DNA from 4 places in the Stutzerimonas sp. 21-1 genome. Region 3 is predicted to be linked to each of the others. Evidence: predicted binding sites of a transcription regulator. Region 3 holds the regulator's gene; each other region holds the start of a gene.
What was found. The regulator FliA, encoded in region 3, starts transcription of late flagellar genes. The targets are predictions, from matches to a motif close to CTAAAGTTTNNNNNNNNNNNGCCGNTAA.
Positions count from the first base shown of each region.

Region 1 (8,008 bases), 160 kb from region 3:
CCTCGTCCGTACAGCGAAATACCGTTGCTGCAGCCGGTGCTTGGCTGATCAGTATGGCGAAGGCGAATAAGGTGGCGGAAAGGGGGTAATGCATGTTCGTCCTCCATGACGAAGAAAGGGCATAAGCCTAGGCGTAAAATTCTTCTTGTGCAGCTGTGCCTTGCTGTGGCGTGAAGGCGTCGACAGATGAGCTCGCCTCGTGTTGGTGGTGTTCGGGCGACTGCACAGCTGGCGCCAAGCAGTTGTATTCGCGGTCATTTGAACAGTCTTGCCGATAGAGCGGTGGTATCATTGCGGCGTTCGCCTTCGGGCTTGTGGAATCGAACCATCCCATGGACTTACCCAGTAGTCGCTCAAGAATCCTGCTTGCCAATCACATGACTGATTGATCCTCTTGGCGTGCCCCTCGCGCTGGGGGTGGAGTGCGCCATGACAGAAGTAGAAGCAAAAAAAACGCAAGAAACGCTGCAGGATCGCCTGGCGCAGGTGATCGAACTATTGCATCGGCACCGCCTGGTCGAAGATCTCACTCATCGTCAGGAGGGCGAGCATCAGGAGCTAGTGGAGAGCCTGGTGCATCGGCAAAACCTAGCGGAATTGCAGCGCAAGCTCGATGCGCTGCATCCGGCAGACGTTGCGCATATTCTCGAAGCGCTTCCTCTCGATGACCGTCTTACCGTTTGGCAGCTGGTAAAAGCCGAACGCGACGGCGACATTCTTCTCGAAGTTTCCGACGCGGTGCGCGAGACGCTGATCGCCGACATGGATGATCACGAGCTGCTTGCCGCCGCCAAGGAAATGGATGCCGATGAGTTGGCCGACCTTGCGCCCGAACTTCCGCGGGATGTCGTGCACGAGCTGATGGAAACGCTCGATGCGCAGCAGCGAGAGCGGGTTCGCTCGGCTCTGTCCTATGAGGAAGATCAGGTCGGTGCGCTGATGGACTTCGAGATGGTGACCATCCGCGAGGATGTCAGTCTAGAGGTCGTGCTGCGCTACCTGCGTCGCCTCAAAGAGTTGCCTGGTCATACCGACAAGCTGTTCGTGGTCGATTACGACGGCGTGCTCAAAGGCGTATTGCCGATCAAGCGGCTGCTGGTTAATGACCCGGAAAAGCAGGTGGCCGAGGTCATGGCCAGCGATCCCGTCACCTTTCATCCTGACGAAGACGCCTACGAGGCGGCGCAAGCCTTTGAACGCTATGACCTGGTTTCCACGCCTGTTGTCGACAAGGGCGGAAAGCTGATCGGGCGTCTCACAATAGATGAGATGGTCGACCTGATTCGCGAAGAGAGCGAAAGCGAAGTGCTCAGCATGGCTGGTCTGCGCGAAGAGGAGGACATATTCGCGTCGGTATGGAAATCGGTTCGCAACCGTTGGGCCTGGCTCGCCGTGAATCTGGTTACCGCGTTTATTGCTTCACGTGTGATTGGTCTGTTCGACGGTTCGATCGAGAAATTGGTGGCGCTTGCAGCGCTGATGCCGATTGTTGCTGGGATCGGTGGCAACTCGGGTAACCAGACGATCACCATGATCGTGCGCGCTATGGCGCTCGATCAGGTTGGTACCGGCAATACGGCCCGCTTGTTGCGCAAGGAGCTTGGAGTGGGGTTGGCCAACGGTGTGGTTTGGGGGGGGGTAATTGGGCTTGTGGCCTACTGGTTATACGGCAGCTGGTCGCTGGGCGTGGTGATGACGGCCGCAATGACCTTGAATCTCCTGCTGGCTGCGTTGATGGGGGTACTTATTCCGATGACACTTGCCCGTCTGGGGCGCGATCCGGCAATGGGGGCCAGTGTGATGATCACGGCCATGACCGACAGCGGTGGTTTTTTCATCTTTCTAGGTTTGGCGACAGTTTTCCTTCTCTAGCCCTGGCGTGTAGCAATAAAAAATCCGATGCCCTGTGGGGTATCGGATTTTTTGGCACTCATCGAAACTGACAAGACCGGCTTGTGGCTGCTGGTGCTCAGGCTTCTTCTTTAGCCAGCTCCGCGTCCTGAGCGATCAGAGCAATCAGGGCATTCTGTTGGCGATGCGTGAGCTGGCGGAAGCGCTGTAGCAGCTCACGCTCGTGAATCGACAGTTCGGGGCTGTCCAGGCGCATGCTCAGATCGTCATCTAATGCGCCTTCCTGCAGGAGGCTCTGCTCCAGGCGCGCAATGATCTCGGAGTTCATGCTGCGGTGGTGGTTGCGCGCGACGTCGGCAATGCGCTCACGCATGCCGTCGGGCAGTCGAACCACGAATTTGTCAGCCGTTCGGCTGGAATAAACTGCCTGCTTCATAGGGCGCATAATAAACCGGTTAGTCAGGTTGGCGTGGTGGCTTATTGCCGTGAAAGGTCATTGGTCTGACAACCGCCGTCCCGCGCTGTTCCGTTTGCGTAGAAAAACTTTTGGGACGGGTTGGTGGCGCCAATTGTACGGCGGTTATGCGAAGCGGGTAAAGGCATTTTGCTATTAGTGTGCGCTGATTGTGATCGGCCGCACCCCGGACAATCGCGAGCCGGGCGCAGTCAACGCAGCACGGGATCAAACTTGATGCGTCGCCCAATCAACATGGCACCTATAAACGCCAGGCCGCAAATAACCAGTCCTGCCTGCGCGGCGATGTACCAGCCTTTGGCAACTTGTGGCTCGATGATCAGAAATGCGCCGAAGATCGCCCCAATAAGTAGACAGAAGATGGCGAAGTTGGACATTGCAGCTCCCTCTAGTTTTAGTCGGTCGCTAAATCGGATCAGAAGATCCATCGCTGTGGTTGACTGAGGCTCGTTGGGCCGGCTCCGCTCATGTTGAGAGCGCGTGCGGCAGGTGCTTCGAGGCCCGGCATGCCTGGCTGCGCTGCATTCGCTGTTCTGAAATCGGTGCTGTGTTCCGCCGGCGGGTGTGTCATGGCTGCATTGAGTGCGAGCGTCGTGCCGAGCAGGCAAATCATTTTCCACATGATGCGTATCCTTCGCTGATGGGTTATTCCAAAAGGAAGCACGCGTCATGCCAATGATTTGTTAAAAAAAATCACTTTAGAATCAATAAGATAGCGTACGTTGTGGAAGGTATCGTATTGCAGAATGCATGATTCTAAAAATCGGAATTGCATTTTGCATGCAGGCTGATGGGCGACCTGGCATGACAAAAACGGCTCGGCTCGCTAACATGCCGCGCGCACGTCCCAGTAGCTCAATTGGATAGAGCATCCCCCTCCTAAGGGGAAGGTTGTGAGTTCGAACCTCGCCTGGGACGCCAGCCTTCAAGTAGCGCTGCTTCGCTACTTTCCTGCCTTGATCGAGACTCTCGTGCCGGAGCGCTGCTGGCGTCCTGCTGGGCGGGATATCGGCTCAGTCGAGCCCATCTTCCGACTGATTACGGCGTGCTTCGCGCTGCAGTTGATAGACAAAGCGCTCGACATTTCGCTGGGTAAGACCGTTGATGCGGTAGAAGCTCAATCCGCAGAAGGTCAGGTCGAGTTTTTCGTCGTATGCGACGTGGCGAAGTTCCGCAGCAGACTGCACCGTGCCGCTCGGGAGGCGTACGGAGAGCTGTTCGTATACCTGGCCGGTCTGCAGCCGGCTTTGTACATCGCCTTTGAAACTCACCTTGCAGCCGGTGGCGGAGATGTCGAGAAGCTTGCCTTCTAGGCTGTTGCGAAGCCTGTTGCCGCCCAGCGTGGTGACAATAGGCGCGCCTTGCAGCGGCGCGCGATAGGCGTTGCGGCGCTGGTGATAGGTCAGCTCTGTGGGGATCGGAACCCAATAGCAGCGTGCGCCATCCATCTCGCTCGGATGGACCGGCTGGGAATTGCTCCAGGCTATTCTCACGCCTTCGTCGAACGCTTCCAGGTGAAAAGCTTCACCCTGAAGTAGTAGGCGCTCGCCGTCATTGGGGATCAGTTCATCTAGCGCAAGCCAGCCTTTCTCGCGGTCCAGTTCGATCAGAAAGCTCTGGTAGCGCTGGTTGCGCTCGTCGAAGCGAATCATCACCGGGCTGCGGTTATCGAGCAGCGGTTTTAGGCTCGCATGAATTTCCAGGGGCGAGGTCAGCAGCTTGGGTGGTTGTGGGCCAGCTTCTTCAATGAAAGGATTTGCCACGTTCCAAGTCTCTCAGCGCAGCTACGTCGCGAACGGTCATGCCCGCGCGTCCGTGTGGGGGGATCAGGCCTGGCTGAGAGGCCTTTGTTGAGTGGTCTTGGCCGTGCCGCCCCGGTTGTCGTACAGGTCCGGCGTCGCGTTACTGCCTTGCAGAATCTCCAGCATGCTGCCGACGGCTGCGCGATTGGCGCGAATCAGTCGGCCGTTACGCTCGTTGGCTGCGCGGCAGGCATTCAAGGCAGCCTCGAGTGAATCGGCCTGCTCAAGAATGCGGGGGCCTAGTGGGGTCTTCGCGGCGAGTTGTTGCAGGCCGGCACGATCCGAGCTCAGCCCTTGTTCGCTCAGCCACTGGCTGCGCAGGCCGCCATGCTGTCCGAGTAGTGCAAGCAGTGGTTGCGTCTGCGAGAGTATGCCTTCCAGCTTCGCCAGATCACGTTCACTTAGCGCCTGAAATTCCTGCTCGGCGAGCTCAAGTAATTGCTGGGCGATGTCGATATCGCCATTGAGTTGCTGGAGCAGGGCTTCGTCTTGCATGTCTGGCTCGGAAAAGGGCGCTGAGTCGCCTTAGCGTTGGGTTTCAAACGCCAGCAGCTTGGAGGCGACGCGCTGGCTGTCGACCTGATAGCTGCCGTCGGCGATGGCTTGCCGCAGTTTGGCCACGCGCTCCTGATCTACGGTCGGCTGTTCATTGAGCTTGTCCATGGCCTGCTGCAGGCGCTGGGCTTCGGGGCTCAGTTGTACGGATTCGCCAGCCGGAGCCGTAGTGTTGCCGCTGACTGGTGCGGTGTCGCCGCTAGCCGGCTGCGCCGTGGGGCGTTCGTTGCCTTGAACGGTGCCGCTACGCGTAGCGGTCGACCCGAGAGCGCTGTTGGGCCGGTTGAAGTCGATGACCATGATGCAAACCTCGAAGGAATCAGGACGCTTGCCCGGTTTTCGGCAACGTCCGGAAGAACTTTAGCTTTTTTATCCACCATCGTCATGGCCGTGTCTCGCACATGCAGCGGGAAGCTCCGCTACATGGCCACCTCAACCTGCCCGGGGCCAGCGACCCGAGCTTTGACGACTCGTCCCGAGCGCAGGTTCTTTACACGGATCTGCGTGCCGGGTGCACCGTCGGACAGCGCTTCACCGGGCATGCGGACGTTGATGCCTCCGCTGCGCGCGGTGATGACTACCTGATCGCCCTTGCGTACCACCTCGGCGAGCTGCAGAAGGGTAGGCGCGAGCGCCTGATCGAGTTGAACCGGGCGCGTCAGCTTGTTGCCCAACACCTGGTCGAGCGACGTCAGATAGCCCTGGTTGAGCAACGACACATCCCGTTCGGCCAGGTATACGTCGGTGGCGCTGAGGGTGCTGTCGCGCCTGAGTGGGCGTGCGGCGATGATGACATCCCGAAACAGGCGAACCTGGCCAGGAACGAACAGTGACCACGGCGAGCTGCCTTCGCAACTGACGCGAACCGTGACGCGACCGATCGGTTGCGCAGGGCTCTCGAGCTTAAAGGTGAGTGGCTTGTCGCAACTGGCCAGGCGCAGGCGAGGGTCCAGGCGATTCACTTCGATTTCGTGACGGCCCGCGATGTCGCTACGTCGCAGATAGTCCGTCGTCGCCTGCTCAAGAAACTTTCGAGTCTCGTCGATAAGCTGGTCAGGATGTGACAGAGTCGGCATCTGCTCCGCTAGAGCAGAGGCACTGAGCAGGGCCAGACACGCAAAGATGGCGAGGCGGCTGCGCGTCGTTTTGGCGGCGTGTCGAAATAATGTCGGTTGAGCATTCATGGCTCGATCCGAAGCAAGGGGCGTGCCCATCAAGCCCGTTTGGCTTTAGGCAGCGCTGCTGCTAACGCAAGAGGATGACGGCATGGCCGGAGTATTGGATTCGGTTAACCAGAGAACCCAGTTGGTGGGGCAGAACCGTCTGGAGCTGCTGTTGTTCCGCCTCGATGGCGCGCAGTTGTACGGCATCAACGTGTTCAAGGTGAAAGAAGTTCTACAGTGCCCGCGTCTGACCGTCATGCCGCGCTCGACCGCTGTCGTCCGCGGTGTCGCCAATATCCGTGGCAATACGTTGCCGATCCTCGATCTGGCGTTGGCGATCGGCAAGCCCGCGCTCGACGATCTGCAGAGCTGCTTTACCATCATCACCGAGTACAACAACCGGACTCTTGGTTTCTTGGTGCGATCAGTCGAGCGCATCGTGAACATGAACTGGGAGGAAATCCTCCCGCCGCCCAAGGGGGCCGGACGCGATCATTACCTCACGGCAGTGACGCATTTCGACGGGCAGATGGTCGAAATCATCGACGTGGAAAAGGTTCTGGCCGAAGCCGCGCCGGTTTCAGAAACGGTTTCGGCCGCTGTCATCGATGCCGATGTGCAGGCCCGTGCCGGGTCGTGTCGCGTGCTGATCGTCGACGACTCCTCCGTCGCGCGAAAGCAGATCATCCGCTGTCTGCAGAATCTGGGCGTAGAGGTGGTAGCGCTCAATGACGGGCGTCAGGCGCTGAACTATCTGAAGGCAATGGCCGATGAGGGGCGACGTCCGGCCGATGAGTTCATGATGATGATTTCCGATATTGAAATGCCGGAAATGGATGGCTATACCCTGACTACTGAGGTGCGTCACGACCCGCGTATGCAGGACATGCATATCCTTTTGCATACCTCGCTATCGGGGGTATTCAACCAGAACATGGTCAAGCGGGTTGGCGCGAACGATTTTCTTGCCAAATTCCAGCCGGACGATCTGGCCACCCGCGTGGCGGAGCGGATAAAACGTGCGGACCGAAACTGAGGCCATGACCTCTCATTACCAGGGCGGGAGCAATTAGTGTCAGGCGATCAGGATTTCGAGCAGTTCCGGGTATTTCTTGAAAAGACGTGCGGCATCCTGCTGGGCAGCAACAAGCAGTATCTGGTCTCCAGTCGACTGAACAAGCTGATGGAGCAACAGCACATCAGCTCGCTTGGTGAGTTGGTCAGAAAGATTCAGAGCATGCCGCGCTCGGGCCTGCGCGAGCAGGTCGTCGATGCCATGACGACCAACGAAACCCTGTGGTTTCGCGACACCTATCCCTTTGAGGTGCTCAAGAACCGAGTGCTGCCCGAGCTGCTCAAGAGTGGTGCGGGCCAGCGGCTGCGGATCTGGTCGGCTGCCTGCTCCTCGGGGCAGGAGCCTTATTCGCTGTCGATGAGTATCGATGAGTTCGAGCGGGCGAACCCGAGCCAGCCGCGGCTGGGTGTGCAGATCGTCGCCACCGAATTGTCCGGAACCATGCTGGCGGCCAGCAAGGCGGCCGAGTATGACGGCCTGGCCATCGCCCGCGGCTTGTCCAGCGAGCGTCTGCAGCGCTACTTCGATGTTGCCGCGCCGGGGCGTTGGGTGGTCAAACCACCTATTCGCGCACGCGTCGAGTTCCGGACACAGAACCTGCTCGACAGCTATGCCGCGCTGGGCAAGTTCGACATCGTGTTCTGCCGTAACGTACTGATCTACTTTTCCGCCGACGTGAAGAAAGACATCCTTCGCCGTATTCATGCGACGCTCAAGCCCGGCGGTTACTTGTTCCTCGGCGCTTCCGAGGCGCTCAACGGCTTGCCTGAGCTGTATCAGATGGTTCAGTGCAGCCCGGGCATCATTTATCAGGCGCGATAGCCTTTGGCGGCGGCAGAAAACCGTCATGCATCATGACGGTACGCGGCAACCCAGCGGTAAAGCCTTGCCGCTTTTGACGCCTAAACTGGCGTCGCTCGAAATAAGTCCTTATAAATCAATCTGTTGAATAGATGGCATGGGCTTTGCTCAAGTTTGCGCCAGCAGACTTGTATCCGGCAGAGGTCCAGATCCATGAGCATCAGTTTCGACAAGGCACTCGGCATTCACGAGAAGGCGCTTGGTTTTCGTGCGCAGCGTGCCGAGG
Region 1 covers NZ_CM150500.1:2,847,248-2,855,255, reverse strand. Annotated here, with positions in the region: gene AC0ZJQ_RS13830 (DUF4124 domain-containing protein) at 1-94, opposite strand, end outside; gene mgtE (magnesium transporter) at 430-1,872, shown strand; gene AC0ZJQ_RS13820 (Arc family DNA-binding protein) at 1,970-2,296, opposite strand; gene AC0ZJQ_RS13815 (PA3371 family protein) at 2,518-2,703, opposite strand; gene AC0ZJQ_RS13810 (hypothetical protein) at 2,742-2,948, opposite strand; tRNA gene AC0ZJQ_RS13805 (tRNA-Arg) at 3,171-3,247, shown strand; gene AC0ZJQ_RS13800 (flagellar brake protein) at 3,340-4,089, opposite strand; gene AC0ZJQ_RS13795 (flagellar protein FlgN) at 4,153-4,623, opposite strand; gene flgM (flagellar biosynthesis anti-sigma factor FlgM) at 4,654-4,983, opposite strand; gene flgA (flagellar basal body P-ring formation chaperone FlgA) at 5,103-5,867, opposite strand; gene AC0ZJQ_RS13780 (chemotaxis protein CheV) at 5,950-6,882, shown strand; gene cheR (protein-glutamate O-methyltransferase CheR) at 6,919-7,743, shown strand; gene flgB (flagellar basal body rod protein FlgB) at 7,936-8,008, shown strand, end outside.
Region 1: a site for FliA is predicted at 5,020-5,047, ahead of flgM (flagellar biosynthesis anti-sigma factor FlgM). Genes of this name have one in related genera too.

Region 2 (8,008 bases), 810 kb from region 3:
ATTCCCGCGGGTGAGCGTCAGCGGTTTTCTCGGCTTCATCGCCGGGCGCGGCTCGCAGATCGGCTCCAGTGCGGCACAGGCCTGGGGCGTGGCACCGAGCATCAGCTGGGCAGCGTTCGATCTCGGCAGCGTGCGCGCCCGTCTGCGCGGCGCCGAAGCCGACGCCGACGGCGCCTTGGCGAGTTACGAGCAACAGGTGCTGCTGGCGCTGGAGGAATCGGAAAACGCCTTCAGCGATTACGCCCGCGCGCAGGAGCGCCAGCTGTCGCTGCTGCGCCAATCCACGGCCAGCCGCGCCGCGGCGCAACAGGCGGCGATCCGCTATCGCGAAGGCACGGTGGATTTCCTCGTTCTGCTCGACGCCGAACGCGAACGTCTTGCCGCCGAGGACGCCCAGGCGCAAGCGGAGATCGAGGTCTACCGCGGCATCGTTGCGCTGTACAAGGCGCTTGGGGGCGGCTGGCAAGGCTGACGCATCCGGCAACCGGTCGAGGGCGTGCACGGGCACAGAATGTGATCTGGTGCCGCTCCCGCCCGGTTGAGCGTACAAAGCGCTTTCGATCGTCATCGGTCTTTGGCATAAGACTCGGCTGAAAGTCCAAAAGCATCCGCCTGGGCTGCCGACTGTGCCGACAGCTCAAGAAGCGGAGATTGCCAACCACCAAACAAAGAGTCTTTCATGAAGCCAATCGTTACCCTTGCTGGGCTTGTGCTGGCTGCCGCCAGCGCATTCGCTCAGGCCGAGCCTATCGTCATCAAGTTCGCCCACGTCGTGGCCGAAGACACTCCCAAGGGCAAGGGTGCACTGCTGTTCAAGCGCCTGGCCGAGGAGCGCCTGCCCGGGCAGGTGAAGGTCGAGGTCTACCCGAACTCGACGCTGGTCGGCGATGCAACCGAGATCCAGGCCCTGCGCGACAACGAAGTGCAGCTGATCGCCCCCTCGCTGGCGAAGTTCGAGCAGTACACCAAGCAGCTGCAGGTTTTCGACCTGCCCTTCCTGTTCGACGACATCGAGGCCGTCAATCGCTTCCAGAAGCGTGCCAAGGGCAGGCAGCTGCTGCGCTCGATGGAAGACAAGAACATCATCGGCCTCGCCTACTGGCACAACGGCATGAAGCAGCTCTCGGCCACCCAGCCGCTGCGCATGCCTGGCGATGCGGCCAATCTGGCGTTCCGCATCCAGCCCTCGGCGGTGCTAGAGGCGCAGTTCGGCGCCGTTGGTGCGACGACCAAGAAACTCGCCTTCGCCGACGTCTTCGGCGCGCTGCAGGCGGGCACGGTGCAAGGCGCCGAGAACCCGTGGTCGAACATCTACAGCAAGAAGATGCACACCGTGCAGCCGTACATCAGCGAAACCAACCACGGCGTGCTGGACTACATGGTGGTCAGCAACACGCGCTTCTGGATGGGCATGCCGCACAAGGTCCGCTTCGAGCTGGAAGCGATTCTCGATGAAGTGAGCTACGCGGTGAACCGCGAAGCCGAAGAGCTGAACCAGGCCGACCGCGAGCGCATTCGTCAGGCCGGCACCACGGAAATTATCAGCCTGACGCCGGAGCAGCGGCTGGCCTGGCGCGAGCGCATGCGTCCGGTGTGGCAGCAGTTCGAGTCGGACATCGGCGCCGACATCATCAAGGCGGCGCAGACGGTGAACCGCAAACAGCACAACTGAAATCGCCGCGCATAAAAAAACCAGGCTTCGGCCTGGTTTTTTTATGCCATCACTCACTCTTCTTGCGAATCCAGTACAGATAGATGTCAGCGTCCTGTTGCTGATCGACCAATTCATGGCCGAGAAAGACGCAGAACTTGGGAATATCGCGCTGGGTCGAGGGATCGGTGGCGATCACCTTGAGCACCGCACCGCCAGCCAGATCGCGGACCTTGTTGTGCAGCATCATCACCGGCTCGGGGCAATTCAGACCGCTGGCGTCGAGGACGGCATCGGCAGTCATTTCAACAGATTGGCTCATCACGGACTCCTGAAACAGGCCGGCATTGTGGCGCAAGCGCGCTGCCGGGTCATCCTCGGCCGATCGACCACGCAGCCGAAGCCCTCATGCATCAGGGGGAACCCCGGCTCGGCGCGGCAGGTCCAGTGATTGGCGAAACCCGTTGCGCGGGTCTAGCTTCAACAATCTGCCCTCAACGCCATGCTGGCGGGACTAAGGAGACCTGAATGCCTTCCCTGGATAGCCTGCAATGCCGTCGCAGCCTCGAGGCAGCGGGCAAGACCTATCACTATTTCAGCCTGCCGGCCGCCGCAGCGACGCTGGGCGAGATCGATCGCCTGCCGGTATCGCTCAAGGTGCTGCTGGAAAACCTCCTGCGCTGGGAGGATGGCGTCACGGTACGTCGCGAGGACTTCGTGGCCCTGGCGCAGTGGCTGAATACACGCAGTTCCGAACAGGAAATCCAGTATCGCCCGGCGCGGGTGCTGATGCAGGACTTCACCGGCGTACCCGCTGTGGTCGATCTGGCGGCCATGCGCGACGCGGTGGCCCGGGCCGGTGGCGATCCGCAGCGGATCAATCCGCTGTCGCCGGTGGATCTGGTGATCGACCACTCGGTGATGGTCGACCGTTTCGGCAACGATCAGGCCTTTGCGCAGAACGTCGCGATCGAGATGCAGCGCAATGGTGAACGCTACGAATTCCTGCGCTGGGGCCAGCAGGCCTTCGACAATTTCCGCGTGGTGCCGCCGGGCACCGGCATCTGCCATCAGGTCAATCTGGAATACCTGGGCCAGGTGGTTTGGACCCGCGACGAGGATGGCGATACCTACGCCTATCCAGACACGCTGGTCGGCACCGACTCGCACACCACCATGATCAACGGCCTAGGCGTGCTCGGCTGGGGCGTCGGTGGTATCGAGGCGGAAGCGGCGATGCTCGGCCAGCCGGTGTCGATGCTGATCCCGGAGGTCATTGGATTCCGCCTGACCGGCCGACTCAATGAGGGCGTCACCGCCACCGATCTGGTGCTGACCGTGACGCAGATGCTGCGTAAGCACGGCGTGGTCGGGAAGTTCGTCGAATTCTACGGTCCGGGTCTGGATCACCTGCCGCTGGCCGACCGGGCGACCATTGGCAACATGGCACCCGAATACGGCGCGACCTGCGGCTTCTTCCCGGTCGACCGGATCACTCTCGACTATCTGCGCCTGACTGGCCGCAGCGAAGAACGCATCGCGCTGGTCGAGGCCTACGCCAAGGCGCAGGGCATGTGGCGCGAGCACGACTCACCCGATCCGCTGTTCACCGCCACGCTGGAGCTGGAACTGAGCCAGGTACGTCCCTCCGTGGCCGGTCCCAAGCGCCCGCAGGATCGTGTCGCACTCGGCGATATCGGCGCCAGCTTCGACCTGTTGCTGGAAACCAGCGGCCGCAAGCCGCAGACCGATACCCCGTTCGCCGTCGCCGGCGAGAACTTCCTGTTGAAGCACGGTGCCGTGGTGATCGCGGCCATCACCTCCTGCACCAACACCTCCAACCCGAGCGTGCTCATGGCCGCCGGACTGCTGGCGAAGAAGGCCGTCGAGCGCGGCCTCAAGCGCCAGCCCTGGGTGAAGTCATCGCTGGCGCCGGGCTCGAAGGTGGTGACCGATTATCTGGAGCGCGCCGGGCTGACAGCCTATCTGGATCAGCTCGGTTTCAATCTGGTGGGCTACGGCTGCACCACCTGCATCGGCAACTCCGGGCCGCTGCCGGACGCAATCGGTCAGACCATTGCCGACAATGACCTAATCGTCTCGTCGGTGCTTTCCGGCAACCGCAACTTCGAAGGCCGCGTGCACCCGCTGGTCAAGGCCAACTGGCTGGCTTCGCCGCCGCTGGTGGTGGCGTTTGCCCTGGCCGGCACCACGCGCATCGACATGGAACGGGACCCGCTGGGCTACGACGCGCAGAATCAGCCGGTGTACCTGAGGGACATCTGGCCGAGCAGCGCAGAGATCGCCGCAGCGGTCGGCTGCATCGACGGCGAGATGTTCCGCAGCCGCTACGCCGACGTATCCACCGGCGACGAACACTGGCAGAAGATTGCCGTCAGCGCCGGCGATACCTATCAGTGGAATGCCGACTCCAGCTATGTGCAGAACCCGCCGTTCTTTACGGACATCGGCCATCCACCAGCCCCGCCTGCGGACATCGAGCACGCGCGGGTGCTCGCCGTGTTCGGCGACTCGATCACCACCGACCACATCTCCCCGGCCGGCAACATCAAGGCCAGCTCGCCGGCAGGCCTTTACCTGCAGTCGCTCGGTGTGCAGCCGGAGGATTTCAACTCCTACGGTTCGCGGCGTGGCAATCATGAGGTGATGATGCGCGGCACCTTCGCCAACATCCGCATCAAGAACGAGATGCTCGGTGGCGAGGAAGGCGGCAACACGCTGCACCAGCCCAGCGGAGAACGCCTGTCGATCTACGATGCGTCCATGCGCTATCAGGCCGAGGGCGTACCTCTGGTGGTGATTGCCGGCAAGGAGTACGGCACCGGCTCCAGCCGTGACTGGGCCGCCAAGGGCACCAATCTGTTGGGAGTGAAGGCGGTCATTGCCGAGAGTTTCGAGCGCATTCACCGCTCGAACCTGATCGGCATGGGTGTGCTGGCGCTGCAATTCGTTGGCGAGCAGACACGCCAGTCGCTGGGTCTGAACGGTACCGAACGGCTGTCGATTCGCGGCCTGGGTGCCGACATCCGACCGCACCAGCTGCTGACCGTGGAAGTTGTGCGCAGCGATGGCTCGCACGGCAACTTCCAGGTTCTGTGCCGCATCGATACGCTCAATGAAGTGGAGTACTTCAAGGCGGGCGGCATCCTGCACTACGTGCTGCGCCAGCTGATCGGCAGCTGAGGCTACAAAAAAACGCCGAGGTGATCCTTCACCTCGGCGCCCCGCCGTCCGTGACTGTTTCCCTGCTGGCTGCCGTGCCGATATTCGGCCGTTTCCATACGGCCCGATCCACATCCTTGAATCCGTCGCGATGATCCCACCCGCACCGGTGAGCCCCGACGTGAGGCCAAGTTAATCATCCGAGGATTGCAGGAATATGACCCTCTCGGAGGGTTTGCGTATTTTTTGCTCAAGAACCCGCGCCCCCCGCCGATCCCCTGACACAGCCTGAAAGCGAAAAACTCATATAAATCAAAAAGTCAGGCGAGCGTTTTCTTTGATTTCTGCCGACGTGAGACCCAATGCGTAACAACCAGCCTGTCACCCAGCGTGAATACGCCTTTCCGGACCAGCAGCGTCTGGTTTCCACGACCGACCTCAAAGGCCGGATCACCTATTGCAACGATATCTTCGCCGAGGTCAGCGGTTTTGTGCGTGAGGAGCTGATTCGCGCGCCGCATAACCTGATTCGTCACCCCGACGTGCCGCCAGCCGTATTCGCCCACATGTGGGCCACCCTGCAGCAGGGCAAGCCGTGGATGGGCATCGTCAAGAATCGCCGCAAGAACGGCGATCATTACTGGGTCGACGCTTATGTAACGCCCGTTCTGGACAGCCAGCGCAGCGTTATCGGTTACGAATCGGTGCGCACCAAACCGAGTCGTGAACAGATTCAGCGCGCCGAAGCGCTCTATGCGCGCATCAATGCCGGCAAGAGCGGCGTGCCGCGGCGCGATCACTGGCTGTCGGTTGCGACCAAATGGCTGCCGTTCATTCTGGTCAGCCAGATCGGTTTCATGATCGGCGCCTGGCTCGATCATTCGCTCGGCTTCGCGCTGGCAGCACTTCTTTCGATACCGCTCGGCCTGGCTGGTCTGCACTGGCAGCAGCGTGGCCTGATGCGCCTGTTGCGTCTGGCCGCGCAGTCCACCAGCGACCCGCTGATCGCCCAGATGTATACCGACAGCCGCGGCGTCGAAGCGCAGCTGGAGATGGCGATATTGAGCCAGCAGGCGCACCTCAGGACGTGCCTGACCCGCCTGCAGGACAGCGCGGTACAGTTGCAGGAGCAAGCGAAGAAGGCTGATTCGCTGGCACACAGCTGTTCGAATGGCCTGGCGCAACAGCATCAGGAAACCGAACAGGTCGCTACCGCGATCAACCAGATGGCGGCGACCACCCAGGAAGTCGCCGCCAATGTCGCCCTCGCAGCCGAAGCCACCCGGCATGCCAGCCAGCTCACCGTGCAAGGTCGGGACGTCGCCGCCGAAACCCGCGCGGCGATCCAGCAATTATCCGCGTCGGTGGCACGCACCGGCGAGGCGGTTGACCGCCTCGCGCTCGACAGCAACGAGATCGGCACCGTGGTCGATGTGATCAAGAGCATCACCGATCAGACCAACCTGCTCGCGCTCAACGCCGCCATCGAGGCGGCCCGGGCTGGCGAGAGCGGGCGCGGTTTCGCTGTGGTCGCCGATGAGGTCCGGCAACTGGCGCGACGCACGGCCGACGCCACCGGCGAGATCCATCAGCTGATCGAGAAACTGCAGCAGCAGGCCCGCCATGCGGTCGAGACCACCGAGGAAGGTCGCATCCAGGCCACCCGGGGCGTCGAGCAGGTTGCCCAGGCCGATCAGGCACTCAGCGGCATCAGCGAGGCGATGAACAACATCATCGACATGACCACGCAAATCGCCTCGGCGACCGAGCAGCAGAGTGCCGTGGCCGACGAGATCAGCCAGAACGTCAGCACTATTGCCAGGCTGGCCGACCAGACGTCGGGGGATGCGCGCGACACGGCTCTGCTCAGCGAGGAATTGAGTTCGACCGCCGAAGGCCAGTACTCGCTGGTCGAGCGCTTCAACCGCTAGGGTTCCTCCGCGCGCAAAGCGTTCTGGTGGTCGGCCGGATGCTGCGCGACGACGGATAGAAAGGTGGCGATCGCCTGCGCTGCGCTATCCAGGTGCTGCGCATGACTCAGCCCGGAGCTTTTCAGGGGCTTGAGATCGTGGTCGGCGGCGCTCAACCAGTGCAGCTGGATCATCGGCGAAAGCCGATAGCCTTCGACCGTGGCGCGATTGCCCAGTGCATCGCGCTCGCCCTGGAGAATGAGCGCAGGCGTGCGCAGCTCGGCCAGATGTTCGACGCGCGGCTTTTCCGGCCTGCCCGCAGGGTGGAACGGATAACCCAGGCACACCAGCGCGTCGGCGCCCAGTTCATCGGCCAGCAAACTGGCCATCCGCCCGCCCATCGACTTGCCTCCGATAGCCAACGGCCCTGTGGCCTGCTGTCGCACCAGCGCATGCTGTTCCCGCCATTGCTGCAGCAACTGCGGCTGCCGCTCGGGTGGGCGCTTGCGCCCCGTCGTGCGTCGTTCGGCCATGTAGGCGAATTCGAAGCGATATACCGCAACCCCGCGCGCCGCAAGGCGTTCAGCCATCTGCTGCATGAACGGACTGTCCATCGGCGCACCGGCACCGTGCGCCAGAATCAACGTTGCGAACGCTTCGTCGGACGGCCGCGTCCAGAGCCCGGAATGCCCCTGCGCGGCCTGCGTGTATTGACCAGCGTCAATACCGGCAAATTGCCCTTTCCCCATCCTTGCCCCCGCTTTCCTAGGAAAGAAAAAACTGCTCATTACCCGTGGATGGAAGCCCATACATGAACACAGCAACCAGTACCGCCTACCATTACAAGGTGGTCCGCCAATTTGCCATCATGACGGTGGTGTGGGGAATCGTCGGGATGGGGCTCGGCGTTTTCATCGCAGCGCAATTGGCCTGGCCATTCCTGAACCTTGACCTACCGTGGACCAGCTTCGGTCGTCTGCGTCCTTTGCACACCAACGCGGTGATCTTCGCCTTCGGCGGCTGTGCTCTGTTCGCAACTTCCTACTATTCGGTCCAGCGCACCTGTCAGACCACCCTGTTCGCGCCGAAACTGGCAGCGTTCACCTTCTGGGGCTGGCAACTGGTCATCCTGCTCGCCGCAATCTCCCTGCCGCTGGGCTTCACCAGCTCCAAGGAATACGCCGAGCTGGAATGGCCGATCGACCTGCTGATCACCATCGTCTGGGTTGCCTACGCGATCGTGTTCTTCGGCACCCTGGCCACG
Region 2 covers NZ_CM150500.1:1,885,226-1,893,233, reverse strand. Annotated here, with positions in the region: gene AC0ZJQ_RS09225 (efflux transporter outer membrane subunit) at 1-472, shown strand, start outside; gene AC0ZJQ_RS09220 (TRAP transporter substrate-binding protein) at 680-1,672, shown strand; gene tusA (sulfurtransferase TusA) at 1,722-1,973, opposite strand; gene acnA (aconitate hydratase AcnA) at 2,180-4,855, shown strand; gene AC0ZJQ_RS09205 (methyl-accepting chemotaxis protein) at 5,197-6,765, shown strand; gene AC0ZJQ_RS09200 (alpha/beta family hydrolase) at 6,762-7,493, opposite strand; gene ccoN (cytochrome-c oxidase, cbb3-type subunit I) at 7,556-8,008, shown strand, end outside.
Region 2: a site for FliA is predicted at 5,084-5,111, ahead of AC0ZJQ_RS09205 (methyl-accepting chemotaxis protein). Genes of this name have one in related genera too.

Region 3 (8,008 bases):
TCTACGCGCTGCGGCCGCTGGATTTCGCGGTGTTCCCGACCATCCTGCTGGTGGCGACCTTGCTGCGTCTGGCGTTGAACGTCGCATCCACCCGGGTGGTGCTGATTCACGGCCACGAAGGCGGCGCGTCGGCCGGTCACGTGATCGAAGCCTTCGGCAACGTGGTGATCGGCGGCAACTACGTGGTCGGTATCGTGGTGTTCGCGATCCTGATGATCATCAACTTCGTGGTGGTCACCAAGGGCGCCGGGCGGATTTCCGAGGTGAGCGCGCGCTTCACCCTCGACGCGATGCCCGGCAAGCAGATGGCGATCGATGCCGACCTCAACGCGGGGCTGATCGATCAGTCCGAGGCGAAAAAGCGCCGGGTCGAGGTGGCTTCCGAAGCGGACTTCTACGGCTCGATGGACGGTGCCAGCAAGTTCGTGCGCGGCGACGCCATCGCCGGTCTGCTGATCCTCTTCATCAACCTGCTCGGCGGCATGGGCATCGGCATGGCGCAGCACGGCCTGAGCTTCGCCGAAGCCGGCAAGGTCTACGCGCTGCTGACCATCGGTGACGGTCTGGTGGCGCAGATCCCCTCGCTGCTGCTGTCCACCGCGGCGGCGATCATGGTGACGCGGGTCACCAGCTCCGAGGACATGGGCCAGCAGGTCAACCGGCAGATGTTCGCCTCGCCCAAGGCGCTGGCGGTATCGGCCGCGATCATGATCGCGATGGGCCTGGTGCCGGGCATGCCGCACCTGTCATTCCTCGGCCTCGGTGCGCTCGCCGCCGGTGGCGCCTACTGGATCTGGTACCGGCAGAAGCGCGTCAAGCAGCAGGCCGAGCAGGAAGTGCAGAAGCAGCAGGAGCTGCTGCCAGCGCAGCGCGCGGCGGAAACCAAGGAGCTGGGCTGGGATGATGTCACGCCGGTGGACATGGTCGGTCTGGAGGTCGGCTACCGGCTGATTCCGCTGGTCGATCGCAACCAGGGCGGCCAGCTGCTGGCGCGGATCAAGGGCGTGCGCAAAAAGCTGTCGCAGGACCTGGGCTTCCTCATGCCGTCGGTGCATATCCGCGACAACCTCGATCTGCTCCCCAATGCCTATCGCCTGACGCTGATGGGCGTCAGCCTGGCCGAGGCGGAGGTCTACCCGGACCGCGAGCTGGCGATCAACCCGGGCCAGGTGTTCGGGCCGCTCAACGGCATCGCGGCCAAGGACCCGGCGTTCGGGCTGGATGCGGTGTGGATCGAGGGTAGCCAGCGCGACCAGGCGCAGTCGCTCGGCTATACCGTGGTGGATGCCAGTACCGTGGTTGCCACCCACCTCAATCAGGTGTTGTACAAGCACGCGCATGAACTGCTTGGCCATGAGGAGGTCCAGCAGTTGCTGCAATTGCTCGCGCGCAGCTCGCCCAAGCTGGCCGAGGAGCTGGTGCCGGGCATGCTGTCGCTGTCCACGCTGCTCAAGGTGTTGCAGGCGCTGCTGCAGGAGCAGGTACCGGTGCGTGACATCCGCACCATCGCCGAAGCCATCGCCAATGTCGCCACTAAGAGTCAAGATCCCGCCGCGATGGTGGCGGCAGTGCGCGTCGCGCTTTCTCGCGCAATCGTGCAGAACGTTGTGGGACTAGAGCCGGAGCTGCCTGTGATCACGCTGGAACCGCGATTGGAACAGATCTTGCTCAATAGCCTGCAGAAGGCCGGACAGGGTGCCGAAGATGGCATCCTGCTGGAGCCGGGAATGGCAGAGAAGTTGCAACGGTCGCTGGTAGAAGCGGCGCAGCGCCAGGAAATGCTCGGTAAGCCGGCGATCCTCCTGGTGGCCGGACCGGTTCGCGCGATGTTGTCCCGCTTCGCCCGGCTGGCCGTACAGAACATGCATGTACTGGCCTACCAGGAAATTCCGGACAACAAGCAGGTCACCATCGTTGCGACGGTGGGTCAGAATTAATCGAGGGTGCAGGCCATGCAGGTCAAACGTTTCTTCGCCGCCGATATGCGCATCGCCATGAAGATGGTGCGTGATGAGCTGGGCGCCGATGCCGTGATCATCGGCAATCGCCGGGTCGCCGGCGGTGTCGAGCTGACTGCCGTGCTCGATTACCCGATGCAGGCCGCGCCGGAAGCGAACAAGCCCAACCCCGTGCTGGAAGCCGAGCTGCGCAAGACGCAGGCGCGCATCGCCTCGGCACATGCCGAACTGAGCGCGCCGAGCCGCGTGAAGGCGGGCCAGGACCGTCAACTGCTTGACGAGCAGCCGGCCGCCGCGCCGCAGCCCGCTGCCAGTGCGCCGGTCGATACGCGTGCCTTCGAGAGCATGTGCACCGAACTGCAAGGTCTGCGTGAGCTGATCGAAGTGCAGCTCGGCTCCATCGCCTGGGGCCAGGAGCAGAGCCGGCGGCCGCAGCAGGCCGGGCTCTGGCGCCGCCTGCAGCGTCTCGGCCTGCCGGCAGAGCTGTCGCGCAGCCTGCTGGAAAAGGTCGCCACCATCGCTGATCAACGTCAGGCCTGGCGCATGTTGCTGGCGCACTTGGCGCAGGCGATCAAGGTCACCAAGCACGAACCGCTGGAAGAGGGCGGGGTAATCGCCTTGGTGGGACCGGCCGGTGTCGGCAAGACCACCACGCTGGCCAAGCTGGCGGCCCGTTACGTATTGAAGTACGGCGCGCAGAACATCGCGCTGGCGAGCATGGATAACTACCGCATCGGCGCGCAGGAGCAGCTGAAGACGCTCGGTCGTATTCTCGATGTGCCGGTGGTGCAGATCGACCCGTCGCAGCCGCTGGGCAAGACGCTGGCGCCGCTGGCGCGCAAGCGCGTGATCCTGATAGACACGGCCGGTCTGCCGGCGAGCGATCCGACACTGCGCATGCAGCTGGAAGCGCTGTCCGATCGTGGCGTGAAATCGAAGAACTACCTGGTGCTGGCCGCCACCAGCCAGAGCCAGGTGCTCAAGGCGGCGTGGCACAACTATCGTCGCTGCGGCCTGGCCGGTTGCATCCTGACCAAGCTCGACGAGGCCGGCTCGCTCGGCGACGTGCTCGGACTAACGATCAGCCAGCACCTGCCGATAGCCTACCTCGCCGACGGGCCGCGTATTCCCGATGACCTGCACCTGCCGCGCAGTCATCAGCTGGTCAGTCGGGCGGTGAGCCTGCAATCTGGCGAGGAGCCGAGCGAGGAAACGATGGCCGATATGTTCGCCGGCCTGTACAACGAATCATCGCGGCGAGCGGGCTGAAGCGGCAGTGCGTTACTCGGATAAACCTGATGCATTCGAGCTGAATGCATCGCCGGCCTTGCAGGCCGAGCAACATATAGGCGTTTGAACATGGGTATGCATCCCGTACAGGTGATTGCGGTGACCGGCGGCAAGGGTGGCGTCGGCAAGACCAACGTGTCGGTCAATCTGGCACTGGCGCTGGCCGAACTCGGGCGGCGGGTGGTGTTGCTCGACGCCGACCTCGGGCTGGCCAATGTCGACGTGCTGCTGGGGCTGACCACCAAGCGCACGCTTGCCGACGTGATCGCCGGTGAATGCGACCTGCGCGACGTGCTCATCCAGGGGCCGGGCGGCATTCGCATCGTGCCGGCTGCATCCGGCACGCAGAGCATGGTGCAGCTGTCCTCGCTGCAGCACGCCGGCCTGATTCAGGCGTTCAGCGAGATCGAGGATCTCGACGTACTGATCATCGACACCGCCGCCGGTATCGGCGAGGCGGTGGTCAGCTTCGTGCGCGCCGCACATGAGGTATTGCTGGTGGTTACCGACGAGCCGACCTCGATCACCGATGCCTATGCGCTGATCAAGCTGCTCAACCGCGACTACGGCATCAACCGCTTTCGCGTGCTGGCCAACATGGCGCACGCCCCGCAGGAAGGGCGCAACCTGTTCGCCAAGCTGACCAAGGTCACCGAGCGCTTCCTCGACGTCGCGCTGCAGTACGTCGGTGCGATTCCCTACGACGAAGCCGTGCGCAAGGCCGTACAGAAGCAGCGTGCAGTCTACGAGGCCTATCCGCGGTCGAAATGCGCATTGGCTTTCAAGGCCATCGCGCAGAAGGTCGACACCTGGCCGCTGCCGGCCACGCCGCGCGGGCATCTTGAATTCTTCGTCGAGCGCCTGATCAGGCCGGCGAACGACACTCACGAATGACGGCTGCTGGATTCGCTATGTATTACAGCAAGGCTCAGGCGAAGGATGCCCAGCATCGTTTGATCGACCAGTATGCGCCGCTGGTCAAGCGCATTGCCTACCACCTGCTCGCACGCCTGCCGGCCAGCGTCCAGGTCGACGACCTGATCCAGGCCGGGATGATCGGCCTGCTGGAGGCAGCGAAGAAGTACGACGCCGGCAAGGGCGCCAGCTTCGAAACCTACGCCGGTATCCGCATCCGCGGCACCATGCTCGACGAGGTGCGCAAGGGTGACTGGGCGCCACGCTCGGTGCATCGCAACTCGCGCATGGTCAGCGAGGCGATTCGCGCCATCGAAGCGAAAACCGGACGTGACGCTAAAGATCACGAGGTTGCGGCCGAACTTAAGCTCAGCCTCGATGAGTACTACGGCATTCTCGGCGATACCCTGGGCAGCCGCCTGTTCAGCTTCGACGACCTGTTGCAGGACGGCGAACATGGCGAGTTGCACGACGATGCCGCCAGCACTCATTCCGAGCCGTTTCGCGATCTTGAGGACGAGCGTTTCCAGCAGGCGCTGGCTGATGCCATCACCAACCTGCCCGAACGCGAAAAGCTGGTGCTGTCGCTGTACTACGACGAAGAGTTGAATTTGAAGGAAATCGGTCAGGTGCTCGGGGTCAGCGAGTCGCGGGTCAGTCAGCTGCATAGCCAGTGCGCCGCCCGTCTGCGTGCCCGCCTCGGCGAATGGCGGGCGAGCTGACTGGTACCCTCACTGCGAGACGTGCTCGGTTGCCGAGATTTTGGGATTTACGGAGGTCGACTTGGACAAGAACATGAAAATCCTCATCGTCGATGACTTCTCGACGATGAGACGAATCATCAAGAACCTCCTGCGAGACCTGGGGTTCACCAATACCGCCGAGGCCGACGACGGCACCACTGCGTTGCCGATGCTCAAGAGCGGCAGCTTCGATTTCCTCGTCACCGACTGGAACATGCCGGGCATGAGCGGCATCGACCTGCTGCGCCACGTACGTGCGGACGAGCGCCTCAAGCACCTGCCGGTGCTGATGGTGACGGCCGAAGCCAAGCGCGATCAGATCATCGAAGCGGCTCAGGCCGGCGTTAACGGTTACGTCGTCAAGCCTTTCACTGCCCAGGTGCTCAAGGAGAAGATCGAAAAGATCTTCGAGCGCGTCAACGGCTGAAGCAGTAACGCCGCGAGGGCACTATGACGCAAGCAGACCAACGCCTGGCGGAGTTCGAAGCGACTCTGCAGGCCAATGCACCGCAGCTGATTGAAAGCCTGCAGCAGGGCCGCTTCGATGAGGCGGCGCAAATGTTCAACGAGCTCAACCAGGCCCGTAATCAGGGACTCTATCAAGAGGTTGGCAAGCTCACCCGCGAACTGCACAACGCGATCGTCAAGCTCGAGATGGACACCTGCGCCACAGGCGGGGATCCGTCGCCGATCACCGATGCGACCGACCGGCTTTCCTACGTGGTGGCGATGACCGAGAAGGCCGCCAACCGCACCATGGATCTGGTCGAGGAGTCGGCGCCGCTGGTGAACTACGTCAGCTACGAAGCCCAGAGCCTGACCGCCGACTGGCAGCGCTTCATGCGCCGCGAGATGAACGCCGAGCAGTTCCGCGAGTTGGTCCGGCGCATCGACCAGTACCTGCAGCGCTCGATGAACGATGGCAGTCAGCTGTCGCAGAACCTCAGCGAAATCATGCTGGCACAGGACTTCCAGGACCTGACCGGGCAGGTGATCAAGCGCGTCACGCGGCTCATCACCGAGCTGGAAAGCAATCTGGTCAACTTGGTGGCAATGGCCGGGCAGGTCGATCGCGTGGCCGGCATCCAGCACGACCGCGACGCGATGCGTGCCGAGCAGGAAAAGAAAAAACAAGAGAAAGAGCCTTCCAACGGTGAAGGTCCGCAGATGCATGCCGATATACGTGAGGACGTCGTATCTGGACAGGACGACGTGGACGATCTGCTTTCGAGCCTGGGCTTTTAGGGGAATTGCAATATGAGCTTCGACGCCGATGAAGAAATCCTCCAGGATTTCCTGGTAGAGGCCGGCGAGATTCTCGAACTGTTGTCAGAGCAGTTGGTGGAGCTGGAAAGCAGCCCCGACGACATGGCGTTGCTCAATGCAATTTTTCGCGGGTTCCATACGGTCAAGGGCGGGGCGGGCTTCCTGCAGCTGAACGAGCTGGTGGAATGCTGCCACATCGCCGAGAACGTCTTCGACATTCTGCGCAAGGGCGAGCGCCGGGTGGATTCCGAGCTGATGGACGTGGTGCTGCAGGCGCTGGACGCCGTGAATGCCATGTTCAGTCAGGTTCGCGAGCGCGTCGAGCCGACCCCGGCAACCCCTGAGCTGCTGGCGGCGCTGGCGCGCCTGGCCGAGCCGGCGTCGGCGGATGCTCCCAGCGTGGCGGCAGAAGTCGCGGCGCCGGTAGCGGCGGACGACGAGTTCGAGCAGATGCTGCAGGCCATCGACACGGCGGCTGCGGTCGAATCCGCAGCGGCGGCGAGCGATGAAATCACCGACGATGAATTCGAGTCGCTGCTCGACCAGCTGCACGGCAAGGGCCAGTTCAGTGCCGCACCTGCCGAAGCGGAGACGCCAGCAGAGCCGGTAGCGGCCGCGGGCGACGAGATCACCGACGAAGAATTCGAGGCGCTGCTCGACCAACTGCACGGCAAAGGGCAGTTCAACGAGCCTGCCGCCACGCCTGCGTCAGCACCCGCGGTAGCCGAGACCGGCGCCCCGGCGGCCGGCGACAATATCACCGACGACGAATTCGAAGCGCTGCTCGATCAGCTGCACGGCAAGGGCAAGTTCGAGCCCGAGAGCGTGGCGCCGGTCGCTGCAGTAGCGGCAGCGGCTCAGCCCGCAGCAGTGGCCAAGAGCGCGCCGCGCCAGCCCGCTGCCGCGCCGAGCAAGGCAGAGGCGGCGCCGCGCGCAGCGGCTCCGGCCGAGAAGCCGGCCAGCGACGCGGAAACCACCGTACGGGTCGATACCGCCCGGCTCGACGAGATCATGAATATGGTCGGCGAGCTGGTGCTGGTGCGTAACCGTCTGGTGCGCCTGGGCGCCAACAGCGGCGACGAGGCCATGTCCAAGGCGGTGTCCAACCTCGACGTGGTCACCGCCGATCTGCAGAGCGCGGTGATGAAGACGCGCATGCAGCCGATCAAGAAAGTCTTCGGCCGCTTCCCGCGGCTGGTTCGCGATCTGGCGCGCAACCTGAAGAAAGAGATCAACCTGGAGCTGGTGGGCGAAGAGACCGATCTCGACAAGAACCTCGTCGAGGCGCTGGCCGATCCGCTGGTGCACCTGGTGCGCAATGCCGTCGATCACGGCATCGAGTCGCCGGAGGACCGCGAGGCCGCCGGCAAACCGCGCGTCGGACGCGTGGTGCTCTCTGCCGAGCAGGAGGGCGACCACATCCTGCTGATGATCACCGACGACGGCAAAGGGATGGACGCCAACATCCTGCGCGCCAAGGCGGTCGAGAAGGGCATGCTGGACAAGGATGCCGCCGAGCGCCTGAGTGATCTGGAGTGCTACAACCTGATCTTCGCGCCCGGTTTCTCGACCAAGACCGAGATTTCCGACGTGTCCGGCCGTGGTGTCGGCATGGACGTGGTCAAGACCAAGATTTCCCAGCTCAACGGTACGGTCAACGTGTTCTCCACCAAGGGCCAGGGCTCGCGGGTGGTGATCAAGGTGCCGCTGACCCTGGCGATCATGCCGACGCTGATGGTCATGCTCGGCAACCAGGCGTTCGCTTTCCCGCTGGTCAACGTCAACGAGATCTTCCACCTCGACCTGTCACGCACCAACGTGGTGGACGGCCAGGAA
Region 3 covers NZ_CM150500.1:2,691,515-2,699,522, reverse strand. Annotated here, with positions in the region: gene flhA (flagellar biosynthesis protein FlhA) at 1-1,937, shown strand, start outside; gene flhF (flagellar biosynthesis protein FlhF) at 1,953-3,227, shown strand; gene fleN (flagellar synthesis regulator FleN) at 3,318-4,142, shown strand; gene fliA (RNA polymerase sigma factor FliA) at 4,139-4,885, shown strand; gene AC0ZJQ_RS13040 (chemotaxis response regulator CheY) at 4,959-5,333, shown strand; gene AC0ZJQ_RS13035 (protein phosphatase CheZ) at 5,357-6,151, shown strand; gene AC0ZJQ_RS13030 (chemotaxis protein CheA) at 6,164-8,008, shown strand, end outside.

Region 4 (8,008 bases), 730 kb from region 3:
ACGCGGACGGCACTCGTCGGGGGCGGCAGCAGCAAGTCGATGCGCCCCGCCGTCGCCGAATGCCGGCGCGCTGCCGGCTGCAAACCGAGACTGCGCTGCAGGCGCGGCAGGATTCGCGTCAGTTGCTGGCCTTCGTGCTCGGATTCCGGTGCGGCGGCGGCTTGCAATGCCAGCGTCAGCGCGGCCTCCGGCTGCCCGCAGCGTTCGAGCACGCGAATGGCCCGCTCGCGCGCCCCGGGATAGCTATTGCCAGCATGCACGCGCAGCGCGTGCCCGAACTCGCCCTGGCGTTCGAGCTGCTGACCGATGCGCAGCAATAACTTGCCACGCCGACTTTCCAGCCAGGGGTTGGCGAAGGCCTGCCCGGGAACATCGGCGAGCAGCTCCGGAAGCGGCTCGCCGGCATCGAAGCGTTCGCGGCAGTGCTGCAAGTGCAGGTAGGCATCCACCTCCGCGCGACTGGCGAAGGCCCGTGAGGCGGGAGAGAAGGGCACCTGTTCGTAGCGATGGATGCCGAGATCGGCCAGGACGAATTCCGACCAGTCCTGATGGGCGTTGCCGAAGAACATCAACCGCAGGCGTTCGCTGAATGCGCTGATGCGCAAGGCAAATATCCGGTCATCCAGCGCTGGGTGCCATTGGTGCAGCGTCTGCGCGCTGGCGTGGCTGGCGCGCAGACAGTCCAGCAGCTCGGTTTTGCGCAGCCCGGCGGCGGCCGAATCGAAGGCCTGCAACAGTTCATCCTTCTTCAGCAATGCAAACAGCTGCTCCAGAGCCAGCACCGGCGCCGGGTCGATCCAGCCGCGCGCAACCAGCGGCTCGCTCGCCTGCAACGCGCAGCCGATCTCGGCGTAGCGCAGCTTGCTCGCGCGAAACAGCTCGCCCTTGCGCATCACCATGCGCACCAGCAGTGCACGCGAAGGCCGGGGCAATTGAGGGAAAGCGTCGAGAAAGGCGCGTTCGTCCTCGTCCAGCAGGTCGCCATGGTGCTGACCGACCCAGGCAAGCACGCGCTCGAAGTTATCGAGGTAGTAGAAGGGATTTTCCAGAGGCTGGCGCATCGCACGTCTGCTCACACAGGGCGGAGGCGCCCGGCTTAAGACTGGCTATTTATCCAGTTATGACGTGTTTTGGCAACGCCGGGACGATCGGCGGAAAGACGAAGCGGGCAAGCGCCCGCTTCGTGGAGGGGCTCAGACGGTGCGGGAGAAGCGCCCGCGCTGCTCGCCGCCGAGGTAGGCGTCGAAGGCCATGGCAACGTTGCGCATCATCAGCTGCCCTTGCGGCAGCAGGATCAGCGCGTCGTCACGCAGCTCCACCAGCCCATCGGCAACATGCTCGGCCAGCTGTGCCAGCGAATCGGCGAAGTACTCGCGGAAGTTGATGCCGTGCTTGCGCTCGATCGCCGCGTAATCGATGCGACCGTGACACATCAGCGAGATGATCACGTCGCGACGCAGGCGGTCGTCGGCACTGAGCTGGTAGCCGCGCTGCACCGGCAGGATGCCCTCGTTCAGGCGCGCGTAGTACTGAGACAGCTCCTTGACGTTCTGGCTGTAGCTGTCGCCGACCTTGCCGATCGAGGAGATGCCGAGACCAATCAGGTCGCAATCGGCATGGGTCGAGTAGCCCTGAAAGTTGCGCTGCAGCGTGCCGTTGGCGCGGGCGAGGGTCAGCTCGTCATCCGGCAGCGAGAAGTGGTCCATGCCGATGTAGACGTAGCCGGCAGCGGTGAGGCGCTGGATGGTCAGCTCCAGCAGCTCCAGCTTGCGCTCGGGCGGCGGCATGTCTTCCGGGCGGATCAGCTTCTGCGCGCGTACCAGATCCGGCAGGTGCGCGTAGCTGTAGGCAGCGATGCGGTCCGGGCGGATGTCGATGATCTTGTTCAGCGTGGTGTTGAAACTCTCCACGGTCTGCAGCGGCAGGCCGTAGATCAGATCGACGCTGACCGACTTGAACTGTGCGTCGCGTGCGGCTTGCACCAGCTCGCGGGTCTGCTCCTCGGTCTGGATGCGGTTGACCGCGGCCTGCACGTTGGCATCGAAGTCCTGCACACCGAAGCTCAGGCGGTTGAAGCCCAGTTTGCGCAGCGTGTGGATCTGCTCCGGGGTGACGGTGCGCGGGTCGACTTCCAACGAAAACTCGTGATCGTCGCTATCGTCCATGTTGAACGCCTGGTGCAGCGTCGCCATCAGATCGGCCAGTTGCTCGCTGGTGAAATAGGTCGGCGTGCCGCCACCCAGGTGCAGCTGGGTCAGCTTGCGCGAGCGGTCGAACAGCGCGGCCTGCATGGCGATCTCGCGCTTGAGGTATTCGAGGTACTCGACGGCGCGCTCGGTCTTGTGGGTGATGATCTTGTTGCAGGCGCAGTAGTAGCAGAGGCTTTTACAGAACGGGATGTGGATGTACACCGACAGCGACTTGGGCGTCGGCGCCTCGTTGCTGGCGCGCGCGGCGTTGCGGTAGTCGTCGGCGGCGAAGGCTTGGTGGAACTGCGGCGCGGTGGGATACGAGGTGTAGCGCGGACCCGGGCGGTCATATTTCTCGACCAGGGCGCGGTTGAAGCTCGGCGTTTGGTCCATGTTCGGTTTCACCTTGCGGGTTGAAAGAGGGGAAGGCCGCGGCATACGCCGGTCCGGCCGAGAGGCTGGCGCGGATTATCGCCGATTCGCGCACGCGAGCCGACTGTTTCCGATCAAGAAGTACGGCGGCGAACGCCGGGTGGGCTCCCGCTGCAGTAACGGCGCGGGGCAGGGCGCCCCGCGCTCGGCGTTCAGAGCTTGAACTGGCCGACCAGACGGTTCAGCTCGGCGGCCAGACGCACCAGTTCCTCGCTGATCTGCGAGGTCTGGGTGGCATCAGCCGAAGTGGTGTCGGCGATCCGGCTGATGTTGGTGATGTTGCGGTTGATTTCCTCGGCGACGGCGCTCTGCTGCTCGGCGGCGGTGGCGATCTGGGTATTCATCTCGTTGATCGTGCCGACTTCGTCGGCGATGGCACCGAGGCTCTGCGCCGCGCGGGCCACGCAATCGGAACCCGAGCGGGCGCGCGACTGGGCGGCGATCATCGCCTGCACGGCATTGCCCACGCCCTGTTGCAGCTGCTCGATCATGCTCTGGATTTCTTCGGTGGACTTCTGCGTGCGCGAGGCGAGGGTGCGCACTTCGTCGGCGACCACGGCGAAGCCGCGGCCCTGCTCGCCGGCCCGCGCAGCCTCGATGGCCGCGTTCAGGGCCAGCAGGTTGGTCTGCTCGGCGATGCCGTTGATGACCCCTACCACCGTGTCGATGCTGGCGCTGTCCGCTTCCAGCTGGCGGACGACGACGGCCGCTTTTTCGATGTCCTGGATGAGGCTGTCGATGCCGTCCAGCGCTTCACCGGCCACATGCACGCCGGACTTGGACTCGCGGTCGGCGTCGTTGGAGGCGGTGGCGGTCTGGTTGGCGTTGCGCGCGACTTCCTGCACGGTGGCGCTCATTTCATTCATCGCCGAGGCGACCATGTCGGTCTCGCTGCGCTGCTCCATGACCGCGCCGAGAGTTTTCTCCGCGACATGGGATACCCGGTCGGAGACGTCGCCCAGCTGGCGCGTCACGCCGGCCACGGCTTCGAGGCTGTGGCGGAATTTCTCGATCATGCGGTTGAACGCATTGCCCATGGCGCCGATCTCGTCCTGCGCGCCGATCGACACGCTGCGGCTCAGGTCTTCGTCGCGGGTCATCGCTTCCATCGTGTGGCGCATGGCATGGATGCGGCTGATGATCACGCGGCGCACGGTGTAGATCATCACGCCGACGCCGGCGAGCAGCAGGAGCAGCTGGATGCCGCCGAGCAGCCAGATGTTGCGCTCGACCTCGGCATCCAGCGCCTTGAGGTCATAACTGATGCGCACGGCGCCCATCACGGTGTTCTCGGCCACCTGGTGACAGGTCAGGCAGTTGGTGCCGCGATAATCGGCATGCGCCAGGATCGGGTTGATCACGGTCAGCACCCGGCGACCGTCCTGCTTGGTGACCTCCATGATCGCCTTGCCGGCCAGGGCACTGCGGTCCAGCGCATCGGCCGGCGCCTGATGGTCGAAACCGGCGCCGAAGGTCTTGATGACCGCATCGCCCCGCACGATGCGCGCGTCGATCACGCCGGGGCGGGCGAGGATTTTCTGCCGCAGCACATCGCGCTGGGCCATCGTCCCAGTCAGCATCATGGTGTTGATGCTGTCGAAATAGGAGTCGGCGGCATCCTTGGTCTGCTGTTCGACCACGTGCAGGACCAGGTTCTTCTCGGCGCTGGCCGCGATGTAGAGCGAGGCGGACATGATCAGCAGCAGCACCAGCAGCAGCGCCAGGTTGATCTTGGTCTGTACGGACAGTTGTCGAGGAGCGGGGGAGTTGGTCATGTTCGTCCTTAGATCTACTGCTGCGCGCACATGCCGGGCAGCGGCAAGGCGGGCGCCAAATGACTGCAGACTCGCTATCGGCCTAATAGCCGCGTTCTTTAAAGGGAAAAGGCAGGCTGCACGCCGGGCAATAACGATAGTGGCAATATGATATTTGCGATACGTACAGTTGGCGTCATCCAAACGGCAAACTTCAGTGAAATCATCGCGTTCGCTGATCTGGATCAGCTAAGTGCCGATTCCGCAGCGGGCCGCTTGCGACGCGGCCTGAGGGCACCGTTCGAGGCAGGATTTTTTGTTTCACGAGACCGCTGTAGAGCATTTACAGACGGGCCAATAGCCATTAGCGTGGCGCCCGCTGAACGGGACTGTTTGTTGGCTTGCTCGTAGTCCCGGCGGTTGCAAGGTCGGCGCACTCCCGGATTTGCCGCAGGCCGGCGAACCCCCTGTGATTTGCATGGTCGTAGCCTCTGCGTCGGGCTTCCGGCGAACCCCGCGAGGGCAGCTGCTATCTATCAAGGCAGTGCATCAACTGGAACCTTTATTTCAAGGACTCACATGATCAAGAAATGCCTTTTTCCCGCTGCCGGCTATGGCACGCGTTTTCTACCTGCAACCAAAGCCATGCCCAAGGAAATGCTGCCGGTGGTGAACAAGCCCCTGATCCAATACGGGGTCGAAGAGGCACTGGCCGCGGGCCTGACCGAAATCGCGATGGTGACCGGACGCGGCAAGCGCTCGCTGGAAGACCACTTCGATATCAGCTATGAGCTCGAGCACCAGATTCGCAACACCGACAAGGAGAAGTATCTGGTCGGTATCCGCCGCCTGATCGACGAGTGCACGTTCTCCTATACCCGCCAGATCGAAATGAAAGGCCTCGGCCACGCCATCCTCAGCGGCCGCCCGCTGATCGGTGACGAGCCGTTCGCCGTGGTGCTGGCAGACGACCTGTGCATCAACCTCGGCGGCGATCCGGTCCTGGCGCAGATGGTCAAGCTGTACAACCAGTTCCGTTGCTCGATCGTGGCGATCCAGGAAGTGCCGCCGGAAGAAACCAGCAAGTACGGTGTGATCGCCGGCGAAATGATCCGCGACGACATCTTCCGCGTCAGCCACATGGTCGAGAAGCCCAAGCCCGAAGATGCGCCATCCAACTTGGCGATCATCGGCCGCTACATCCTGACACCGGACATCTTCGAGCTGATCGAGCAGACCGAGCCGGGCAAGGGCGGCGAGATCCAGATCACCGACGCGCTGATGAAGCAGGCGCAGGACGGCTGCGTGCTGGCCTACAAGTTCAAGGGCCAGCGTTTCGACTGCGGTAGCGCCGAGGGTTATATCGCGGCGACCAACTTCTGCTACGAACACTTCTACCTGACCGGCAAGGCGTACTGATCACAGAACGCAGTGCTGGATGAAATGGGCCACCCTCGGGTGGCCCATTTCGTTTCAGGGGGCCGGCAGTTCCTGCGCGCCGGGGCCGAGCGGCTGGCCGTAGCTGAATTCCACATAGTTGCCCGCAGGATCGCGCAGGCCGCAGTAATAGCCGACCGGATAGGGTTCGTCGCGCGGCTCCCAGATCAGACAACCGGCCGCACGCGCCTCGTCGGCAATCGCATCGACTGCGGCGCGGCTGTCCAGGGCAAAGCCGAAATGGCTGTAGTCGTCGCTGGCCAATACGCGGTCGTGCCCACCCGGCATGATCACGAAGATGAACTCGCGTTCCTTTCCGGGCTCGGCCATCCAGACGATGCGCGAGCCCTTGCCCGCGCGTTGGTGGAATACCTGCATGCCACAGAAGCGTGAGTAGAAATCGATGCAGGCATCCAGATCCGGCACATGCAGGGCGATGTGGGTAAGGGTAGGGGGCATGCGTCACTCCTCCGCTGATGGGTGCGCGATGGCTGGGGTATGCTGTCCCGCTCTAGAAGGAGACAACATCTCATGGCTTACGACTTCGATCTATTCGTCATCGGCGCCGGTTCCGGCGGCGTGCGCGCAGCGCGCTTCGCGGCGGGCTTCGGCGCACGGGTTGCCGTGGCCGAGAGCCGCTATCTGGGGGGCACCTGCGTCAACGTCGGCTGCGTGCCGAAGAAACTGCTGGTCTACGGTGCGCACTACTCCGAAGACATCGCCCAGGCACAGGGCTACGGCTGGACCGTCGAGGGCGCGAGCTTCGACTGGACATCGCTGATCGCCAACAAGAACCGCGAGATTCAGCGCCTCAACGGCATCTATCGCAACCTGCTGGTCGACAGCGGCGTGACCCTGCTGCAGGCGCATGCGCGCCTGGTCGACGCGCACACCGTCGAGGTGGACGGCAAACACTACAGTGCCGAACACATCCTGATCGCCACCGGCGGCTGGCCGCAGGTGCCGGACATTCCCGGACGCGAACACGCCATCACCTCTAACGAGGCGTTCTATCTGGAGGCGCTGCCGCGGCGCGTGCTGGTCGTCGGTGGCGGCTACATCGCAGTGGAGTTCGCCTCGATTTTCCACGGCTGTGGCGCGCAAACCTCGCTGCTGTATCGCGGCGAACTGTTCCTGCGCGGCTTCGACGGCTCGCTGCGCGATCATCTGAAGGACGAACTGATCAAGAAGGGCGTCGATCTGCAGTTCAATGCGGATATCGCCCGCATCGACCGGCAAACGGATGGCAGCCTGCTGGCGACGCTCAAGGACGGTCGGACGCTGGAAGCGGACTGCATCTTCTACGCGACCGGCCGCCGGCCGATGCTCGACGGACTGGGGCTCGACACGCTCGAGGTGGCGCTGGACGCGCGTGGCTTCATCGCCGTCGACGACGAGTTCCGCACTTCGATTCCATCGATTCTTGCCATCGGCGACGTCATTGGCCGCGTGCAGCTGACGCCGGTCGCTCTCGCCGAAGGCATGGCGGTGGCGCGTCGCTTGTTCAAACCGGAAGATTATCGTCCGGTGGACTACAACTGCATTCCGACAGCGGTGTTCAGCCTGCCGAACATGGCAACCGTCGGCCTGACCGAAGAAGAGGCGCGCAAGCAGGGCCGCAAGGTCACCGTCTTCGAGAGCCGCTTCCGCCCGATGAAACTGACCATGACCGACAGCCTGGAACGCAGCCTGATGAAGCTGGTGGTCGATACGGAAACCGATCGCGTGCTGGGTTGCCACATGGCCGGACCCGATGCCGGCGAAATCATGCAGGGGCTGGCCGTTGCCCTGAAGGCCGGTGCGACGAAGCGGGTATTCGACGAAACCGTGGGCATTCATCCCACGGCGGCGGAAGAGTTCGTCACCATGCGCACGCCTGCGTCGATCTGAGCGGGCGCAGCCACAGGAAAGGAGGGCGCCGATCTGGCGCCCGACGATACTCGATCAGTGATGCATGTGCTGGTTGGCAGCCGATGGCGCGGCCGGCGCTTCGTCGAGAATGTCGACATTGGTAGTAATTTCGCCGGCATGTTCGAACTCGAGCGTCAGCTCGAAGCGCTCGCCAGCCGCCAACGGTTGCTTCAGACCGAACAGCATCACGTGGTTGCCGCTGGGTTGAAAACGGACCGATTCGCCAGCCGGAACAGCTACGGAATCCACCTGCTGCATACGCATCATGTCGCCTTCGCGCACATG
Region 4 covers NZ_CM150500.1:1,966,222-1,974,229, forward strand. Annotated here, with positions in the region: gene AC0ZJQ_RS09575 (VRR-NUC domain-containing protein) at 1-1,061, opposite strand, end outside; gene hemN (oxygen-independent coproporphyrinogen III oxidase) at 1,194-2,582, opposite strand; gene AC0ZJQ_RS09585 (methyl-accepting chemotaxis protein) at 2,774-4,396, opposite strand; gene galU (UTP--glucose-1-phosphate uridylyltransferase GalU) at 4,955-5,794, shown strand; gene AC0ZJQ_RS09595 (VOC family protein) at 5,849-6,271, opposite strand; gene gorA (glutathione-disulfide reductase) at 6,344-7,702, shown strand; gene AC0ZJQ_RS09605 (copper chaperone PCu(A)C) at 7,757-8,008, opposite strand, start outside.
Region 4: a site for FliA is predicted at 4,471-4,498, ahead of AC0ZJQ_RS09585 (methyl-accepting chemotaxis protein). Genes of this name have one in related genera too.